DNA from 2 places in the Kitasatospora sp. NPDC043949 genome. Region 2 is predicted to be linked to the other one. Evidence: predicted binding sites of a transcription regulator. Region 2 holds the regulator's gene; the other holds the start of a gene.

Region 1 (6,498 bases), on a different contig from region 2:
GGATGTCGCCGGGGGCCTGGTAGCCGATGTGCTTGGCGTCGGCGTAGACCAGGTTCTGCGCGGGGACGGCGAAGTCCTTGGCGGCGGCCCGGAACTCGTCCCAGTTGCGGGCCCGGTCCAGCTCGAACACCGCGTCCATGGTCTTGCCGGGGTTCAGCGCCGTCCACTGCAGGGCGACGCCGTAGCCGCCGGTGCCGCGGTCGGGGGCGGCGCTGCCGTTGGGGGCGTACTTGCCGACGTTCTGCTGCTCGGTGCTCTGGTCGGAGATGAGCGGGGCGCCGGTCTGGGTGGTGCGGACGGTGATCGTGCGGTCGTCGCCGCCGGCGACCTTGATGGTCTCCTTGCGGAGGTCGAACTTCACGTCCTTGCCGTCGACCTGGTAGGTGTCCGGGCCGGTGACCTTCTCCAGGTAGAGGTCGGTCACGTCGGCGCCGAGGTTGGTGAAGCCCCAGGCGACGTCCTTGTTGTGGCCGATTATCACGCCGGGCATGCCGGCGAAGCTGAAGCCGGAGACGTCGTACTGGCAGGCCGGCGAGCTGGTGCGGCAGTGCAGGCCCATCTGGTACCAGACCGAGGGCAGGCCGGGGCCGAGGTGCGGGTCGTTGGCCAGCAGCGGCTTGCCGGTGGTGGTGTGGGTGCCGGCGACGACCCAGGAGTTGGAGCCGATGCCCTGGCCGGGGCGGCCGAGCAGCTGCGGCATGCCGTCGATCCGGTCGGTGAGGCCCTGGAGCAGCGCCTTGGTGGTGGCCGCGCCCTGGGTGGTAGCGGTGCCGCCGCCGGACGGGGGCGAGCCGTCGGCGGGGCGGTAGTTGTCGCCGGCCACCGTGCCGGTCTTCACGATCGTGCCGTTGCGGGTGTACGGGTAGTCGGGGTACAGCTCGGCGATCTTGTCCGGACCGAAGTCCTGGGCCAGCAGCGAGCGGTCGATCTCCTCCTGGAGGTTCCCGGAGAGGTTCCAGGCCATCGCCTTGAGCCAGGCCACCGAGTCGACCGGGCTCCACTGCTCGGGCTGGTAGTCGCCGTTGACGGCGCCGAGCAGGGCGTACTCCAGAGAGGCCTTCTCGCCGCCGGGGTGCTCGGCGAGCCAGGCGTTCACGCCGTCCGCGTAGGCCTGGAGGTTCTTCTTGGTGTCGGCCGACAGCTTGGTGTCGAACTCCTTCTGCGCCACCTGCCGCCAGCCCATGGTCCGGATGAAGGCGTCGGTGTCGACCTGGCCGTCGCCGAACATCTCGGACAGCCGGCCGGCGGTGATGTGCCGCCGGACGTCCATCTCCCAGAAGCGGTCCTGCGCCTGGACGTAGCCCTGGGCGCGGAAGAGGTCCTCGTTGGTGTCGGCGTAGAGCTGCGGGATGCCGTTGGCGTCCCGCTTGACGTCGACCGGCGCGCTCATGCCCGCCACCTTGACGGTGCCGTCGACCTCCGGGAAGGACGCGCGGACCGCGGTGACCCCGCGGTAGCCGCCGTAGCCGACGCCGGCCACCAGCAGCACGACCAGCACGATCACGATCAGACGGGCGCGCCGGAACTTCTTCGAGCGGGGCATCTGGGTCCTTGCGGTCCTGACTTCGGGGCGGGCGGGCGTGTCCAGGGCCGGGGGCCGTGACAGGGCACCACATTAGGCCGAGTCGGCCGAGCGGCGTGCACGGGGGACGCTCACCGTGGGATCGGAGGAGGTCAACGAGGAGGCCCGGAAGCGGCGGTTGGGGGCCCGAGGAGGAAAAGAAACTAAAGATATGGCAAAATGTTAGACTGAGTAACGATCCGCAACAGGAGCATTGACACCTTCTTAACGGGTCGCGCCCTCCAGCACCACCAGACACCCCGCCCGCCCCTGCCTGCACGAGGTGCCACTGCGTGAACATCGACCACCTGAACCAGCTCCTCCTCGAGTTCTCCGTGATCCTGCTGGTCGCGGTGGTCGCCGTGCGGATATCCACCCGCTCAGGGCTACCGAGCCTGCTGATCTACCTCGGGATCGGCGTCGCCCTGGGCCAGAACGGCATCGGCGTCTCCTTCAACAACGCCGAGCTGACCCAGGTGCTCGGCTACGCGGCGCTCGTGGTGATCCTCGCCGAGGGCGGCCTCAAGACCAGCTGGCGCGAGGTCAGACCCGTGATGCCGGCCGCCACCGTGCTCGCCACCGTCGGCGTCGGGGTCAGCGTGTTCGTCACCGCGGCCGGCGCGCACTGGCTGGTCGGCCTGGACTGGCGGACCTCGATGCTGCTCGGCGCGATCGTCTCCTCCACCGACGCCGCCGCCGTCTTCTCCGTCCTGCGCATGGTCCCGCTGCCGCACCGGCTCACCGGCCTGCTGGAGGCCGAGTCCGGCTTCAACGACGCGCCCGTGGTCATCCTGGTCGTCGCCTTCGCCACCACCGGCGAGCTGGACTCCTGGTACGTCCTGGTCGGCACGATCATCGCCGAGCTGGCGATCGGCGCGGCGGTCGGCTTCGCGGTCGGCAAGCTCGGCGCGTACGGGATCAAGCACGTCGCGCTGCCCTCCTCCGGCCTGTACCCGATCGCGGTGATGGCGCTGACCGTGCTCGCCTACGCGGGCGGCGCGCTGCTGCACGGCTCCGGCTTCCTCGCCGTCTACATCTGCGCGGTGATCCTCGGCAACGCCAAGCTGCCGCACGGCCCGGCCGTCCGGGGCTTCGCCGACGGCCTGGCCTGGATCGGGCAGATCGGCATGTTCGTGCTGCTCGGCCTGCTCTGCACGCCCGAGACCATGGGCTCCGCGGTGGTCCCCGCGCTGGTGATCGGCGGCGTGCTGGTCTTCCTGGCCCGGCCGCTGTCCGTGGTGCTGACGCTGACCCCGTTCAAGGTGCCGGGCCGGGAGCAGGCGCTGCTCAGCTGGGCCGGGCTGCGCGGGGCGGTGCCCATCGTGCTGGCGACCATCCCGCTGGTGTCGGGCGCGCCGAAGGCCCAGGACGTCTTCAACATCGTCTTCATCCTGGTCGTCGTCTTCACCCTGCTCCAGGGCCCGACCCTGCCCTGGGTGGCCAAGCAGCTGCGGATCGGCGAGGGCTCGATGGGCCAGGACCTGGACATCGAGTCCGCCCCGCTGGAGAAGCTGCACGGGCACCTGCTGTCGGTCGCGCTCTCCCCCGGCTCCCGGATGTCCGGCGTGGAGGTCAGCGAGCTGCGGCTGCCCAAGGGGGCCGCCGTCACCCTGGTGGTGCGGGAGGGCAGCTCCTTCGTGCCGGACAAGGCGACGGTGCTGCGCGGCGGGGACGAGCTGCTGGTGGTCACCACCGACGAGGTCGGCGAGGCGGCCGAACGGCGGCTGCGGGCCGTGGACAAGGGCGGCAAGCTCGCGGGGTGGCTGAACGGGCGGTGAGACCCGCCGTCGGGCGCTGAGCCGGGAAGGTGGGCGGCGGGTGGCGACCGCAAGGCCGGAAGACCGGAAGGCCTCACCAGCTGTTCACCTTCGATGGGCAGGACAATTTTGGACGGGCCTTGTAGTCTGGGGATTCGCGCGACATCTACGCGCGTATATGTATGATGGTCAGATCACACCCAGCATCTGCCTGAAGCAGAGTTGGCGCGACCGTTCGGCGGCCGCGGTCCGGACCTCGGCCACCACGCCGGGCCGGCCCGGTATCTACCCCGGTCGACGCGCGAGAGGACGACTCTCGGCGCCGTCGGGGCCACCCCATGCCCTGCCGCGCTACCAGGCAGCAGGAAGGACCGACCGTGACGGCCCGCCGAACGGTCGACGACCCCGCGGACACCGCGACCCCGCGTGACACCGCCAACGCCACCCCTGCCGACGGCACCGCCGATGCCGCCGGCGCCCCCGCCCCCGTGCGGGTCGGGTACGGCGCGCTGCTGCGCACGCCCGGCGCCTGGACGTTCCTGGCACCGGCGTTCCTCGCGCGGCTGCCGTACGCGATGCTCAGCATGGGCATCCTGCTGCTCGTCAAGGACACCCACGGCTCGTACGGCACCGCGAGCACCGTCGCGGCCGTCGCCGCCGTCGCCCAGGCCCTGATCGGCCCGCAGACCGGCCGGCTCGCCGACCGGTACGGCCAGACCGCCGTCCTCGTCCCGACCGTCGTGGTGCACGCGGCCTCGGTCGGCGCGCTGATCGCGCTGTCGCTCGGCCACGCACCGGCCTGGAGCCTGTTCCTGGCCGCCGTCCCGGCCGGCGCGAGCGTTCCGCAGATCGGCGCCATGGTCCGGTCCCGCTGGATCGCCGAGTTCACCGCGGACGGCGCGTCCGCCTCGTCCGCGGCCAAGGTGGGCACCGCGTTCGCCTTCGAGTCCGTGACGGACGAGTTCACCTTCGTGATCGGCCCGATCCTGGCCACCGCCGTCGCCACCACGGTCAGCCCCTCGGCCGGGCTGATCGCCGAGGCCACGCTGACCCTCGTCGGCGGCCTGGCCTTCGCCGCCCAGCGGCGCACCGCGCCCGCCCGGGCGGTGCCCCAGCCCGGCGTGCGGCGCGCCTCCGCGCTCGCCTCCCCCGGCGTCCGGCTGCTGGCCGGGGCCTTCCTCGGGGTGGGCGCCGTGTTCGGCGGCATGCAGGTCTCGGTGAACGCCTTCGCCGACTCGGTCGGGCAGCACGCCGCCGCCGGCACCGTGTACGGGATCTTCGCCGGCGGCTCGATGGTGGCCGGCGTGCTGTACGGCGTGATCGCCTGGCGGCGGGCCGTGCAGCAGCGGATGATCATGAGCTACGCCCTGCTCGTGCTGGGCTGCTCGACGCTGTGGGCGATGCCCAACCTGATCGCGCTCGCCGTCGCCGGACTGGTCTGCGGCCTGGCCATCGCGCCGACCCTGATCAGCGGCTACACCCTGGTCGAGACGCTCGTCGCGGACGGCGCCAAGACCGAGGCGTTCACCTGGCTGACCGGCGCCATCGGCCTCGGCCTGGCGGTCGGCCAGATGATCGCCGGGCAGCTGATCGACGGCCACGGGCCGTCCAGCGGGTTCCTGGTGCCGGTGGCCGGCGCCGGCCTGGGCCTGATCGCGCTGGTGTCGCTGCGGCACCTGCTGACCGCGCCGGGCCAGGTGGTCGCGGCCGCACCGGAGCGCGGCGCCGCGCCGCAGTTGGTGGGCGCGGCCAAGGGCTGAGCGGGCACGCGGTGGCGCACCGCGCGAAGCCGTGGGCGGCGCGCGGTGGGGGCGGCGCGGAGCCGCGGTGGAAGAGCGTGCGCGGCTCGGCCACGGCTCATCTCACATCGGAGTCGCTGGACTGATCCAGCGGAATGCCGCATCATTGACCATCGTTAGCACTCATCAGGCGAGAGTGCCAGGAGGAAGACAAGTGCCCACGTACCAGTACCAGTGCACCGAGTGCGGCAACGGCCTGGAGGCGGTGCAGAAGTTCACCGACGAGGCGCTGACCACGTGCCCCGACTGCCAGGGACGGCTCCGCAAGGTCTTCTCGGCCGTGGGCGTCGTGTTCAAGGGCTCGGGCTTCTACCGCACCGACAGCCGTTCGTCCTCCAGCAGCACGGTGGGCGCAGGCTCCTCCGGTAGCTCCTCGGCGTCGTCGTCCGGCTCGACCCCGGCGTCGTCCTCGACGTCATCGACGTCCTCGTCCTCCGGTTCTTCGAGCTCTTCCAGCTCCTCCAGCCCGGCTCCGGCCGCGAGCTGACCTCGGCGCCGGACGCCCAGCGCATCGACAAGGCCCGCCACCCCGCGTTCTTCGCGGGGCGGCGGGCCTTCGTCGTCCCGGTTCGCCGTCACCACTCGTCGCCCCGGTTCGTCATCCCGGGCGGGCCGGATGCACTCGTGCGGGTGTACGAATTCGTCCACAGGGCCCGAGTTGTCCACAGGCTGCGGATAAGGGCTTTCCGGGGCGGCGCGCGGCGCACATCGTAGGGGTCGCCGGAGAACGACCGGCCCGCACAGGAGCGGCCCCCACGACCTCGGTGGTGACCATGACGACCATGAGCCTCTCCGTACCGCTGCCCGCACCCGCCGTACCGCCCCGGCGGGAGGTACCGCGCTTCCCGCCGATCCGGCGCGGGGCCGGCGGGTGGCACCGCTGGCGGCACGCCGTACGGCACCGGGCCGGGGTGCCCGCGCTGGTGCTGCTCGCGGTGGCCGCGGCGCTCGCGGTCGGGCCCGCGCGGGCCGGGCTGCCGGCGCCGCCGGGCGGCCCGGTGGGCCGGACGGGTTGTCAATCCGGCCCAACGGAAGATCACCCGTAACCGGGCAACGACTTCGTCGTTCACGGCGGCATGAAAGGCTTCAAGCAATTCCTGCTGCGTGGAAACGTCGTCGAATTCGCCGTCGCCGTCGTCATCGGCGCGGCCTTCACCAACATCGTCAACGCCTTCGTCAAGGGCGTCATCAATCCGATCGTCGGCGTCTTCGGAACGAAGGACCTGGCGTCCTACAGTTCCTGCCTCAAGGGCCCCTGCGAGCTGAACGCCACCGGCGAGGTCACGTCCGGGATCCTCATCCTGTGGGGATCGGTGCTCAGCGCCCTGCTGCAGTTCCTGATCACGGCGGCCGTCGTCTACTTCGTCCTGATCGTGCCCAT
Region 2 (6,498 bases):
GGTCACCACCGAGGCCAACCCGGAGTCCGTCGACCCGGCCTACCTGGCCGAACTGCGCGAGGGCGGCTACAACCGGGTCTCCTTCGGCATGCAGAGCGCCCGCCCGCACGTCCTGAAGCTGCTCGACCGCCACCACACCCCGGGCCGCCCCGAGGCCTGCGTCGCCGAGGCCCGCGCCGCCGGCTTCGACCACGTCAACCTGGACCTCATCTACGGCACCCCCGGCGAGTCCGACGACGACTGGCGCGCCTCCCTGGACGCCGCCATCGGCGCCGGGCCCGACCACGTCTCGGCGTACTCCCTGATCGTCGAGGACGGCACCAAGCTCGCCGCCCGGGTCAAGCGCGGCGAACTGCCGATGATCGACGACGACGTGCACGCCGACCGCTACCTCATCGCCGAACAGGCCCTCAGCGCCGCCGGCTACACCTGGTACGAGGTCTCCAACTGGGCCACCACCCCGGAGGGCCGCTGCCGCCACAACGAGCTGTACTGGACCGGCGCCGACTGGTGGGGCGCAGGCCCGGGCGCGCACAGCCACGTCGGCGGCGTCCGCTGGTGGAACGCCAAGCACCCCGCCGCCTACGCCCAGGCCCTCGCCGAGGGCCGCACCCCGGCCCTGGGCCGCGAGGTGCTCGCCGAGGAGGACCGCCGGGTCGAGCGCATCCTGCTGGAACTGCGCCTCGCCGAGGGCATCCCGCTCACCCTCCTCACCGACACCGGCCGCCACGCCGCCGCCCGCCACCTCGCCGACGGCCTCCTCGCCGCCGAGCCGTACGCCCAGGGCCGCGCCGTCCTCACCCTCCAGGGCCGGCTGCTCGCCGACGCGGTCGTACGTGACCTGGTGGACTGACATTCGTTAACGTGGGTGTCAGCCGTCGGAGGGAGCGTGCGATGACCGCCATCGATGATCGGATGACCGGGATCTTCGAGAACCTGGAGGTGCCGGAGGGCATCAAGGCCGAACTCATCAGGGGGGAAATCGTGATGATGGCGGGGCCTGACATGGTCCACAATCTCATCGTCCTGGCGATTCAGCACCAGCTTCCGTACGGTCGGTGGCGTCCACTCACGACCCAGGACCTGGGGATCCCCGGCCAGGCGAGCGAACCCCAGCCCGACCTGGTCGTCTTCGAACGCGGGGCGGTCCAGGAGCACGGACGACTGCTGCCGTCGCCCGCCGTCACCCTGGTGGTCGAGGTGGTGTCGAAGACCAGTGTCGATCGTGATTACCGGACCAAGCGGGAGCTCTACGCCGAGGGCTCCGTCCCCGCGTACCTGATCGTGGACCCGATCAAGGGGGTCTGCGTGCTGCTGACCGAGTTGGGTAGGGATCCCGGGTCCGGCCTCCCGAGGTACATGTCCGAGCGGACCAGCAAGTTCGGCGAGCCCGTCCCCGTCAGCCTGCTTGAGATCGATCTGGACACCACGGACTTTCAGCAGTACGTCTGATCGGCCTCACTCCGGAACCGTCACGAAGTCGATCAACTCCTCGACCTTGCCCAGCAGTTCCGGCTCCAGGTCCTTGTAGCTGTCCACCGTGGAGAGGATCCGCTTCCAGGCGGCGGGGGTGTTCACCGGCCAGCCGAGGCGGCGGCAGACGCCCTCCTTCCACTCCTCGCCGCGCGGGACGGCGGGCCAGCCGGCGATGCCGACGGAGGCGGGCTTCACGGCCTGCCAGATGTCGATGTAGGGGTGGCCGACGACCAGGACGGCGTCGCCGGTGACCTGGGCGGCGATGCGCTGCTCCTTGGTGCCGGGGAGCAGGTGGTCGACCAGGACGCCGAGGCGCCGGCCCGGGCCGGGGGCGAAGTCGGCGACGATCGCGGGCAGGTCGTCCACGCCCTCCAGGTACTCGACGACCACGCCCTCGATCCGCAGGTCGTCGCCCCAGACCCGCTCGACCAGTTCGGCGTCGTGCCGGCCCTCGACGTAGATCCGCGACTCGCGGGCGACCCGGGCCCGGGCGCCGGGGACGGCGACCGAGCCGGAGGCGGTGCGGCCCGGCGTACGGGAGGGGGCGGGGCCGGCCGGGCGCACCAGGGTGACCGTCCGGCCCTCCAGCAGGAAGCCGCGCGGCACCAGCGGGAACACCCGGAGCTTGCCGAAGCGGTCCTCCAGGGTGACGGTGAAGCCCTCGGCGGTCTTCTCGCAGCGCACCACCGCGCCGCAGAAGCCGGTGGCGGCCTCCTCCACCACCAGGTCCCGTTCGGCGGTCACCTCCGGGGCGGGTTGCTGCTTCTTCCACGGCGGGGTCAGGTCGGGTCCGTACTGGCGGCTGCGCATGAAAGCGACTATACGGACGGACCGTCAGAGGCCCGGCGCGCCCCAGACCGGGAACCAGCGGCTGAGGTCCTTCTCCAGCCGCAGGTCGTTCCCGAGCATCGCGTTGACCTGGAGCTCCAGCGGGCTGTTGCGCCGCTCCCCGCCGCCGGGCATCGGGGCGAAGGGGTAGAAGGTGCCGCGCTTGTAGAGGTAGACCAGGGCCAGCGACTGCCCGTCCGGGTTGCGGAAGCCGACCAGCGAGCAGAGCAGCTGCGGTCCGAAGCCGTTCGCCTCCAGCTCGCTGTTGACCGCGTGCAGGTCGTTGACCAGGTCCGGCAGTTCCTCGGGGGTGTGCCGGGCGAGCAGCCAGGAGTAGCCGTAGCCGTCCTTGGAGGCCTCCACCGGGACGCCGCCGCGCTCGGTGTCGGCGTCGAGCAGCGCCCGCACCTGCTGTTCGACCTGGCCGAAGGCCGCGCCCTCGACGGCGGCGAAGCAGACCGAACCGAGCCCGGTGGGGGTGAACCCGGCCCCGGCCTCCAGGGTGAGGGCGGCGGACGGGACGCCGAACAGCTGGTCGAGGTCGGGCTTGACGGGCTTGGTGCGCCCGAACAGGGTGTCCAGGATTCCCACGGCGGTCCTTTCGGAGGAGGGAGTCGGGAGGGCGGCAGGGCCTCAGCGGCCGAGCTGCTCGGAGATCTTCGCCAGCTGCTCCAGGCGCTTCTCCAGCGTCGGGTGGGTGGAGAACAGCTGCGAGGCGGTCTCCCGGGCGCTCAGCGCGGGGGCGAAGTAGAAGGCGTTGTAGGGCTGCGCCTGGCGCAGGTCCTTGCTGGGGATGGCGGCGATCTGGCCGGTGACCTTGGTGAGCGCGGAGGCGAGGGCGCTGGGCCGGCCGGTGAGCTGGGCGGCGGCGCGGTCGGCGGCGAGTTCCCGGTAGCGGGACAGGAGCCGGGTGAGCAGGAAGCTGATGGCGTAGACGACCATCGACACCAGCGGGATGATCAGGGCGACGATGGCCGCGTTCTGGTCGTTGTTGTTGCGGTTGCCGCCCATGAACCCGCCGTACATGGCGATCCGGGTCATGGCCCCGGCGAGGACGCCGAGGAAGCCGGCGATGGTCATCACCGCGACGTCCCGGTGGGCGACGTGGGACAGCTCGTGGGCGAGGACGCCCTCCAGTTCCTCGGGCTCCAGCCGGCGCAGCAGGCCGGTGGTGACGCACACCACGGCGTTCTGCGGGTTGCGGCCGGTGGCGAAGGCGTTCGGCATGTCGTTGTCGGCGACCGCCACCCGGGGTTTGGGCATGTCGGCCAGCGCGCAGAGCCGGTCGATGGTGCCGTGCAGTTGCGGGTACTGCTCAGGGGTCACCTGGTGGGCGCCCATCGCCCGTTCGGTGATCTTGTCGCTGAACCAGAACTGGGCCACGAACAGCCCGCCGGAGATCAGGACGATCAGTGGCCAGGCGCCGCGCAGCAGCACGATCAGCAGACCGGTGAAACCGACGTACAGCAGCCCGATCACGAACATCGTCACGACCATGCGGCCGGTCAGACCGCGGTCGGGCGCGAAACGGGTGTGCTGGCCCGAGCTCGACATTGCTTGCTCCTCCATTCGCCGTCGTCTTCGATGCTGCCACCCGGACGGCCCCGCGGCACCACCCCCGCGCCGGGAACTGCGGGCAGGATCACTCCGGCCGGGCCGTTCCTGCCGTTGGGCCCGGGCCTTACACTGGCAGGTACGGTTTTGGCACTCGCAGGTTCAGAGTGCCAAAGCGGGTGCCGGAGCCGGGATCCTCCCGGAGCGGGCAGCAGCATGCGTGACACGAACGGACAACGTGCGAAGACGGAGGTGTGTGCCCCATGGCCGGTGAGGTTCGCCAGCTGGACGACCGCAAGCTCGCCGTGCTCCGCGCGATCGTCCAGGACTACGTGGGCACCGAGGAGCCGGTCGGCTCCAAGGCCCTGGTGGAGCGGCACAACCTCGGAGTCTCCCCGGCGACCGTCCGCAACGACATGGCGGCGCTGGAGGAGGAGGGCTACATCCACCAGCCGCACACCAGCGCCGGGCGCATCCCCACCGACAAGGGGTACCGCCTGTTCGTCGACAAGCTCGCCGAGGTCAAGCCGATGAGCGCCCCCGAGCGCCGGGCGATCCGGCACTTCCTGGACGGCGCCGTCGACCTGGACGACGTGGTCATGCGGACGGTGCGGCTGCTCGCCCAGCTCACCCGGCAGGTCGCGGTGGTGCAGTACCCCTCGCTGTCGCGGTCCACCGTCCGGCACATCGAGCTGGTGGCGCTGGCCCCGACCAAGGTGATGCTGGTCCTGATCACCAACACCGGCCGGGTCGAGCAGCGGATGGTCGACTGCCCGGGCCCGGTCGGCGAGACGGTCCTGGCGGACCTGCGGGCCCGGATCAACGCGCGGGCCGTCGGCCAGCGGCTGCCGGACGTGCCGGGGTTCCTGGAGGAGCTCCCGGCGGGTTTCGAGCCGCCGGACCGCCCGACCGTCAGCACGGTCCTGGCGACGCTGTTCGAAGCGCTCGCCGAGCAGAACGAGGAGCGGATCATGCTGGCCGGCACGGCCAACCTGACCCGCTTCGGGCACGACTTCCCCCTGACCATCCAGCCGGTGCTGGAAGCCCTGGAGGAGCAGGTCGTCCTGCTCCGCCTCCTGGGTGAGACGGCGGACGCCGCGATGACGGTCCGGATCGGGCGGGAGATCGCCTACGAGGGGCTGAATTCCACCTCGGTGGTGTCGGTCGGCTACGGTTCGGGCGACGAGAGCGTGGCCAAACTGGGTGTGATCGGTCCGACCCGGATGGACTATCCGGGCACAATGGGGGCGGTGCGTGCGGTGGCGCGGTACGTGGGCCAGATCCTGGCCGAGTCGTAGCACAGGCCGCCGTCGGAACCTCTGACGGCGGTGTCCAGTCGCAGCACTACTACAGGCGGAACAAGCGGAGCATTTGGTGGCCACGGACTACTACGCGGTACTCGGCGTCCGACGGGATGCGGGGCAGGACGAGATCAAGAAGGCCTTCCGGCGCCTGGCACGCGAACTGCACCCGGACGTCAACCCGGACCCGAAGACGCAGGAGCGGTTCAAGGAGATCAACGCCGCTTACGAGGTGCTCTCCGACCCGCAGAAGCGCCAGGTCTACGACCTCGGAGGTGACCCGCTCTCGCCGGGCGGCGGGGGCGCGGGCGGCTTCGGCGCGGGGGCGGCCGGCTTCGGCTTCTCCGACATCATGGACGCCTTCTTCGGCGCCGCGGCCGGCCAGCGCGGCCCGCGCTCGCGCACCCGCCGCGGCCAGGACGCCATGATCCGGCTGGAGATCACCCTGGAGGAGGCCGCCTTCGGCACCACCAAGGAACTCCAGGTCGACACCGCCGTCACCTGCACCACGTGCAGCGGCGAGGGCGCGGCCCCCGGCACCTCCGCGCAGACCTGCGACATGTGTCGCGGCAGGGGCGAGGTCTCCCAGGTCACCCGGTCGTTCCTGGGCCAGGTCATGACCTCCCGTCCCTGCCCGCAGTGCCAGGGCTTCGGCACCGTCGTGCCGACCCCGTGCCCGGAGTGCGCCGGCGACGGCAGGGTCCGCGCCCGGCGCACCCTGACCGTCAAGATCCCGGCCGGTGTCGACAACGGCACCCGGATCCAGCTGGCCGGCGAGGGCGAGGTCGGCCCCGGCGGCGGCCCGGCCGGCGACCTGTACGTCGAGATCGCCGAGACCACCCACACCGTCTTCCAGCGGCGCGGGGACGACCTGCACTGCACCGTCACCATCCCGATGACGGCCGCGTCCCTCGGCACCCAGGTGCCGCTGCAGACCCTGGACGGGCTGGAGGAGGTCGACATCCGGCCCGGCACCCAGTCCGGCCAGTCGATCCCGCTGCACGGCCGCGGCATCACGCACCTGCGCGGCGGCGGCCGGGGCGACCTGATAGTGCATGTCGAGGTGCAGACGCCCACCAAGCTCGACCCCGAGCAGGAGGAGCTGCTGCGCCGGCTCGCGGTGCTGCGCGGCGAGGAGCGGCCGTCCGGCCAGTTCGCGCCGGGCCAGCAGGGCCTGTTCTCGCGCCTCAAGGACGCGTTCAACGGCCGCTAGGCCCTAGGCCGGGGCCGCTACTGGGCCCTGGCCGTCCGCGCGGGGGTGCCGGGTTCTGCCCGGCGCCCCTTTCGCGTTCCCGATCCGCCCCACCCCCCGGAGGTTCCCCGCATGACCGCCCCCGTC

What was found. The regulator HrcA, encoded in region 2, represses chaperone genes, less so after heat shock. The targets are predictions, from matches to a motif close to TTNGCACTCNGNNNNNCNGAGTGCNAA.
Region 1: AC07AL_RS21400 (FmdB family zinc ribbon protein) is a predicted target of HrcA. The motif match lies at 5,234-5,260, and genes of this name have one in related genera.

What each region holds. Positions count from the first base shown of each region.
Region 1 covers NZ_JBWKEQ010000025.1:55,395-61,892, reverse strand. Annotated here, with positions in the region: gene AC07AL_RS21415 (penicillin acylase family protein) at 1-1,543, opposite strand, end outside; gene AC07AL_RS21410 (potassium/proton antiporter) at 1,855-3,339, shown strand; gene AC07AL_RS21405 (MFS transporter) at 3,696-5,078, shown strand; gene AC07AL_RS21400 (FmdB family zinc ribbon protein) at 5,272-5,604, shown strand; gene AC07AL_RS21395 (hypothetical protein) at 5,891-6,163, shown strand; gene mscL (large conductance mechanosensitive channel protein MscL) at 6,194-6,498, shown strand, end outside.
Region 2 covers NZ_JBWKEQ010000001.1:348,602-355,099, reverse strand. Annotated here, with positions in the region: gene hemW (radical SAM family heme chaperone HemW) at 1-853, shown strand, start outside; gene AC07AL_RS01765 (Uma2 family endonuclease) at 895-1,452, shown strand; gene AC07AL_RS01760 (DUF3097 domain-containing protein) at 1,459-2,286, opposite strand; gene pspAB (PspA-associated protein PspAB) at 2,311-2,895, opposite strand; gene htpX (zinc metalloprotease HtpX) at 2,938-3,858, opposite strand; gene hrcA (heat-inducible transcriptional repressor HrcA) at 4,122-5,156, shown strand; gene dnaJ (molecular chaperone DnaJ) at 5,233-6,372, shown strand; gene AC07AL_RS01735 (16S rRNA (uracil(1498)-N(3))-methyltransferase) at 6,484-6,498, shown strand, end outside.